Regions from separate parts of the Cohnella abietis genome, predicted to be linked through region 2. Evidence: a T-box and tRNA genes for the amino acid it is inferred to sense, from the RefSeq annotation. Region 2 holds a T-box; the other holds one or more tRNA genes.

Region 1 (3,414 bases), 1.6 Mb from region 2:
TGGATCCAATCCCGTAGACGTCATGATTTTTGATATGAGCATGCTGAGTCAATTGGTTTCTAATAACCTATTGAAGCAGCTGGATCCATTGCTTAAAAATGAAAAGATGGATATAAATGAATTTGTACCTGCTGTTGTTGAAGGGATTAAAGACGAGGGTAACGGATTTTTATATGCTTTAACGCCAACCTTTAGTCCATCTGCCTTATATTATAATAAAAAGCTATTTACCAAAGCAGGCGTCGAGCCCCCTAAGGATAATATGAGCTGGGATGATGTGTTTAACTTAGCTAAACGAATGAAATCCGGCAAGGGTAAAGAAGCTGTGTTTGGATTTTCTTTTAACCAATGGGGATCCAGTGAAAACTTCTGGGACGTACAAAATTTCGCCGCGCCGTTGCAATTAAAAATGTTCGACGACAAAGGCGAAACGATGACCGTAAATACGCCACAATGGGAAAATCTTTGGAAAACCGTAACAGACCTTTATAAAGATCATGTCACACCACATCAGGATGACATGCAGTATGATCAACCACAGGGTGAAAACTACAGGTATAACCCTTTCCAAGGTCAATTGTTCTTAAACGGTAGAGTAGCAATGACGGTTGGCGATTATGGTTTGATCAACCAAATTCAGCAGATGAATGATAATAGCGAAAAGCTGAAAGTTGAAAAGCTGGATTGGGATGTTGTTACTATGCCATTCCACCCGGGTAATGAAAAAGTCGGAGGAAGTATTTATCTGAACAGCTTATCTGGCATTAATGCGAATGCAGCTAATTCTGATGATGCATGGGAATTCGTGAAATTCATGAATGGTAAGGAATGGGCTAAGCTGAAATCCAGAAGCACGTATGAAATGTCTACTCGTCAGGATTTTGTTAAGCCACGCGAAGGAATGACATACAATATAGCTGCTTTTACAAAGATGAAGCCTGCACCATTCCCACAATCTTCTGCTAAAGAGCAAGCATTATATCTTGAAAAACCGAATTTGAGATTGGTGACCGATCTAGCATCGAGAGCTTATTCAGATGTTATTCAGGGGAAAAAATCAGTTAAGGAAGCTCTAGCGCAATGGGAATCAAAAGGAAACGATCTGCTGCAAAAAATTAAAGCGAACCCGAAGGGGCAGATTGACGGCATTTTCGATGACGTCTATGGCGACGGTGGCATGTCAATAGAGAAGCAACGTTTAATGGAGGCAGCAGGAGAGGCTGTTTCTAGCACGTCTGAATAAGACCAATCATATAAAGCTGAAGCGATCCACCACAATGGAGGGTCGCTTCAGTTTTTTTGACGATTCAAAATGGTAAAGTCCGCGCATGCTATAGACAATATAAAAATTTATTCTAGCGGAGGGAACGAGATGAAATGGATTTATTGGTCGAGGCTTTACGACAGCAAGTTTCAAGCGGGATGCCTTGTTCAGAGAATGGAGCACGACAGCTGGGTGTTTGGTGTAGATGTCCCTCAGGAGATCGAGGTGTTCCGTTCACGGAGAGGGAAGTATGGGGTGCGCTATTTACCTTAGGCGGTTTATGCTGGCAACAAGGGCGATCCTGTGCTAAGCTGAGTCCTAGGAAATAGAGGATGAAGGAGGCACTACAATGAGGAGAATGCCACTATCAGCCGACACGGCTGTAAAGCTTGCGGAATATATGAAGGTACCCTTAGAGCATCTGATGCACATGCCGCAGCACATTATGATACAGAAGCTGGCGGAAATGGCGAAGGGACAAGTTGAGGAAACAAACACAGAAAAAAAAGAAAGTTAAAAAAGTTCTTGACGATGGGGTATGTAATGTTGTATATTATTACTTGTCGCCAATAAGAGCGACGTAAGCAAAATGTCGCGGGGTGGAGCAGCCCGGTAGCTCGTCGGGCTCATAACCCGAAGGCCGCAGGTTCAAATCCTGCCCCCGCAACCAACCTTTTCTCTGGACCGAGACGGGGGCCTTTAGCTCAGTTGGTTAGAGCGGTCGGCTCATAACCGATTGGTCGGGGGTTCGAGTCCCTCAAGGCCCACCATTAAGATTTACCTGGAATTATTCGTAGTACATACGCACCCTTTGGACATGTCTAAACAACAATGTTCCTTATGCCGGGGTGGCGGAATTGGCAGACGCACAGGACTTAAAATCCTGCGGTAGGTGACTACCGTACCGGTTCGACCCCGGTCCTCGGCACCACTAACGTTTACTTATTGTAGTGTTAGTATCAACCCATAATACATAAGAAGTCCTGTGTGGTAATTTATCACATTAGGGCTTTTTTTCATTCGCAACTTCGATATTTTCTCATTTCACCCCAAGTTGGGTGTTTTGTTTTATTGGATGCCGAAAAATTATTGTATCAATTTGATGTAGAATTATTGTAGAATAACTAATTGGTAGCAGATAACACCTATGGATTCCATGAAAATGATACTTTTGCGCCAAAAATTTTCAAGTGAAGGAAGCTGCATATGTTATTGGAAATAGCTACCACGCAAGTGCTGAATGAAAAGGCTGTACTTGCCGCATTAGAGCAATCACTTGCTATGATTGAATTTAATATGCATGGTGATGTTCTTTGGGCAAACGAGAACTTCGCTCGTGCGATGGGCTATCAGGTGTCAGAACTGACGGGAATACATCATCGAAAATTTTGTACACCAGATTTCGTCAGAAGTCCGGATTATGAGACGCTTTGGGATAACTTGAGAAGCGGTAATAAATTTCAAGATAAAATCACACGAGTGTCAAAGGAAGGTGTTATTCTGTTGCTTGAAGCCACGTATATGCCTATTCTCGGTGAAGATGGACAAGTGGTGGCAGTCTTGAAAGTAGCAACTGACATAACAGCACGGGAAACCGCCACAAACCAAGTAACTACCGAATTGCAGAAAATGGCGGAAAATTTACTCATTCGTACAGAGAAAGGTATTACACGCAATCAACAAGTGGCTTCGGCAATTGGTCGTGTTATGAATGACAATGAGAGCAACCTAAACTATCTTCACGACTTGGAAAAGCAGACAATAGCCGTTCACCGCATTGTGCAGACGATACGGGAATTCGCATCGCAAACGAATCTGCTCGCCTTGAATGCGGCAATTGAAGCGGCACACGCCGGAGAGCATGGACGTGGCTTTAATGTGGTAGCAACCGAAGTGCGAAAGTTAGCGAAGAACGTTCAAGAAGCGGCACAAGAGATTCAAGTCACCGTTGAGGGGATTTCCAAGCAGGTTAATAGAGTCAGTGAGGGAACGAAAACCTCCCAAAGAGCAATAGTCGATAGTCAGCATCAAATTCAACAAGCAGTTGATGAATTTGCAGGTATTGGCGAAGCTGTTGGCAAGTTAGATGTTCAGGCTAAAGCTTTGAGCCAAATAATGTAACAGAGAAAGTGGGAAGTGGGGTGAAAAAT
Region 2 (3,414 bases):
GCTATCCCATGCCGTTAACTCACCCTTTTCAAGCCCCAGCTGTGTCCAGATAAGACCCGGAGTGTGGGTTAGGAAAGGTTGAATCAGAATAGAGACGATCCTCAAGCTTTCTGCCAAATGCCCCATTACGGAAGCCAAAGCTGGTTTGCTAGACTCTTCCTTAGCAAGCGTCCAAGGCTTCGTCTCGTCAATATACTTGTTTGTGCGGCCAACGAGCGTCCATATCGCGCTGAGCGCAACAGAAAACTCCATTTTCTCAAGTGACTCTTCTACCTTCTCAATAGTTGAGAGTGCCGTTTGCTCGAGCTCTCCATCAAACTCTGTAATCCCCAACTCGAAATTCGGAAGAACACCATCAAAGTACTTGTCAATCATTGCAATCGTACGATTGAGTAGATTACCAAGATCATTAGCAAGATCGTAGTTAATCCGTTCTACGAAGCCTTCCGGGGTGAATGCACCATCCGCACCAAACGGCACTTCACGAAGCAAGTAATAACGAACAGCATCCAATCCGAAATGCTCGATAAGCTTAACCGGATCAACAACATTGCCTTTAGATTTGGACATCTTGCCGTCCTTCATCAGAAGCCATCCATGTGCGAATACCTTCTCTGGCACTGGAAGATCAAGCGCCATCATCATAATCGGCCAATAGATCGTATGGAACCGCACAATCTCTTTGCTCATCAGATGCACGCTGGCCGGCCAGTACTGACGGAAAAGCTCATCCGAGTCTGTGCCATATCCGAGTGCCGTTATATAGTTAGAAAGCGCATCGATCCATACGTAAATAACATGCTTAGGATCACCCGGAACAGGAACCCCCCAACTAAAGGTTGTGCGGGAAACAGCCAGATCTTCAAGGCCTGGCTTAATAAAATTGTTGATCATTTCCGTCTTGCGTGATTCTGGCTGAATGAAATCAGGGTTCTCTTCATAGTAAGCAAGCAATCTGTCTGCATATTTACTCATTCGGAAGAAATAGGACTCTTCTTTGACAAGCTCTACCGGATGCCCGCTATCAGGACTTTTCCCCCCAATAACGTCACCGTTCTCGTTGCGCACAATATCTGTCAGCTGTGTTTCCGTGTAGAAGGTTTCATCCGATATGCTGTACCAGCCTTCGTACTCACCTTTGTAAATATCCCCTTGCTCTAACAGCTTCGTAAAAATGCCTTGGACAACCTTCGTGTGGCGAGGCTCTGTTGTGCGAATGAAGTCATCATTAGTAATTTCCAGCTTGCTCCACAATTCTTTAATACCTACAACGATATCGTCCACGAATTGCTGCGGTGTTTTGCCTGCTTCCTCAGCTTTGCGCTCGATCTTCTGTCCATGCTCATCCGTTCCCGTTAAATAGCGCACATTGTACCCGCGCAGACGCTTGTAACGAGCCATCGCATCCCCAGCAACAGTCGTATAAGCATGACCGATATGTAGCTTGTCACTTGGGTAATAAATCGGTGTCGTAATGTAAAATGATTTGTTCGCTTCCGTCATCGTATCCATCTCCTTAAGCTTTTTAAAGACAAAAAACTCCCGTCCGTATGGGACGAGAGTTGTTACTCACGTGGTACCACCCAATTTTCCCTCGCTATATTAACACGACGAAGGCTCATTAAGAATCGTCCATAACGCTGGACACGCGTCATCCTCTTACAGCTTGGAAAGCTGATTCTGCTACCTTCCCAGCATGCTTGAAGACAATTCCTCCAGGACCATTTTCCAAAGCTGCCCTATACCGGTTCTCAGCTCATCCGGCTCTCTGCAATAGGGTGAATCTTTGTACTTATCCCTTCAACGGAAAAGCTTGATTTGTACTATTCGCCAAAATATAACCGACTTGCTTTATCCGTGTCAAGTAAGATTGCCCTTTATACTCATTTCTCAGCCTTCGGAGGGGGAACGGGATCGTATCCTCCACGATGAAAAGGATGACATTTGCCAATTCTTCTAACCGCCAAGTATGAGCCCTTCACTGCCCCATGGACCTCGATTGCCTCAAGCGCATATTCCGAGCAAGTGGGTAGAAAACGACAGGACGGCGGTGTTAACGGTGATATGAATTTCCGATAAAAACGGATCGGCGCTTGTAACGTTCGGCGAGCGATTCGCATTAGACACCCTGTGAGGACGCAGCTATCGTTGAGGCATCCTTGCAATCTCCGCAATAGCCGAACACTTCAAATTTATGCTTAACAACCTTGAAATCACCCGGAACATCGGTTTCCGACATCGGGCAGAAGTGAATCGGCAACGTTTTCTCACATTGCAAGCAAATCATATGATGATGGTGATGAAGCTCCTCACAGCTTAGCTTAAACTTCACGCCATCCTCGAACATCACCTGCTCGACGACATCCATATCAAGCAATAAGCGAAGATTGCGATAAACCGTATCGAAGCTTAATCCCGGATATACCCTCTGCATATGCTCATACACTTCCTTGGGTGTCAGGAAGCCAGAAGCACTGTCAAACAATTTGACCATTGTCCGTCGCTGCTCCGTAATCCTGAGCCCTTTCCGCGACATTCGCTGCATAATATCTTCAGTCGTTCCCAAAAGATACCCTCCTGTAACGGCGTTTATCCTTTTACTATGCAGGAAATGAGCCTTTTCGTCAAACCTTAACATGGATGTGGGCGAGCCCGATAGGCCTTTGATCAGTTCAAATAGAAGCCTGAACCGTATAATGTACAACACCCCACGAAAGGAGATTGATTAGCTTGTCGGAAAATAAAAAATGCTGTGCCAAAACTGTTTTTGATCCGCCACAAGCCATTTATGAAGATTACTACCATCCCCAACACGTCGAGGTTGTTCAACAAATTGAAGTGATTAGACGACACCACTGTGTGCCCGTTTATCATCACGTAACAACCTGTACGGTTAAAGATGTATTCTGCGGAGACTCATGGTCGGGAGAACAAGGCAACGAGGTTCGAACTTCAAACGTGAGAAAAAAACGGAAATAATCCGATAGCTAACAGTTGTGGAGAAGAAGGCTGTCCCCTAGAGAGCAATTGGCTACTGGGGGTGGCCTTTTTCTGCGATTCAGAAGGTTTTACAACAAAAAGAGGCTTCCAAAGATCACCTGATCTTAAGATTAGCCCCTCGCGTTTCCTTCCAATGCTCCCCCTTTATTCCGAGAACCAGGTGCTGACGATAACAATCATGGCAACTAATGAAAGTACCGATGATCCCATGTAAATAAAGCCTTGACGTTTCTTCAGTTGAAAGAAGCGTAGCACACCTAAGCTCAAGAAAGAGCCCACTAACATAATAAAAACGATCCCAGTAATAAAGAGACCGGGCGATACTTCCGAAACATTAACCAAATCCACTGTAAATGCCCCCTTAAAGCCTTGCAACCATCATCTGATCCGATTCGTTGCTTCTTATTAGCATTA

Evidence for each region. The T-box of region 2 lies ahead of metG (methionine--tRNA ligase). A T-box ahead of a tRNA ligase gene usually reads a tRNA of that ligase, here a tRNA-Met.
Region 1: it has a tRNA-Met gene. The T-box ahead of metG (methionine--tRNA ligase) is inferred to sense a tRNA for this amino acid. The anticodon was not compared.

What each region holds. Positions count from the first base shown of each region.
Region 1 covers NZ_AP019400.1:4,482,328-4,485,741, reverse strand. Annotated here, with positions in the region: gene KCTCHS21_RS19780 (ABC transporter substrate-binding protein) at 1-1,243, shown strand, start outside; gene KCTCHS21_RS31405 (hypothetical protein) at 1,373-1,537, shown strand; gene KCTCHS21_RS19775 (YycC family protein) at 1,614-1,781, shown strand; tRNA gene KCTCHS21_RS19770 (tRNA-Met) at 1,858-1,934, shown strand; tRNA gene KCTCHS21_RS19765 (tRNA-Ile) at 1,958-2,034, shown strand; tRNA gene KCTCHS21_RS19760 (tRNA-Leu) at 2,107-2,195, shown strand; gene KCTCHS21_RS31955 (methyl-accepting chemotaxis protein) at 2,471-3,385, shown strand.
Region 2 covers NZ_AP019400.1:2,865,222-2,868,635, reverse strand. Annotated here, with positions in the region: gene metG (methionine--tRNA ligase) at 1-1,503, opposite strand, end outside; T-box leader at 1,549-1,813, opposite strand; gene yidD (membrane protein insertion efficiency factor YidD) at 1,884-2,120, opposite strand; gene KCTCHS21_RS12060 (Fur family transcriptional regulator) at 2,120-2,566, opposite strand; gene KCTCHS21_RS12055 (hypothetical protein) at 2,731-2,979, shown strand; gene KCTCHS21_RS12050 (hypothetical protein) at 3,145-3,348, opposite strand.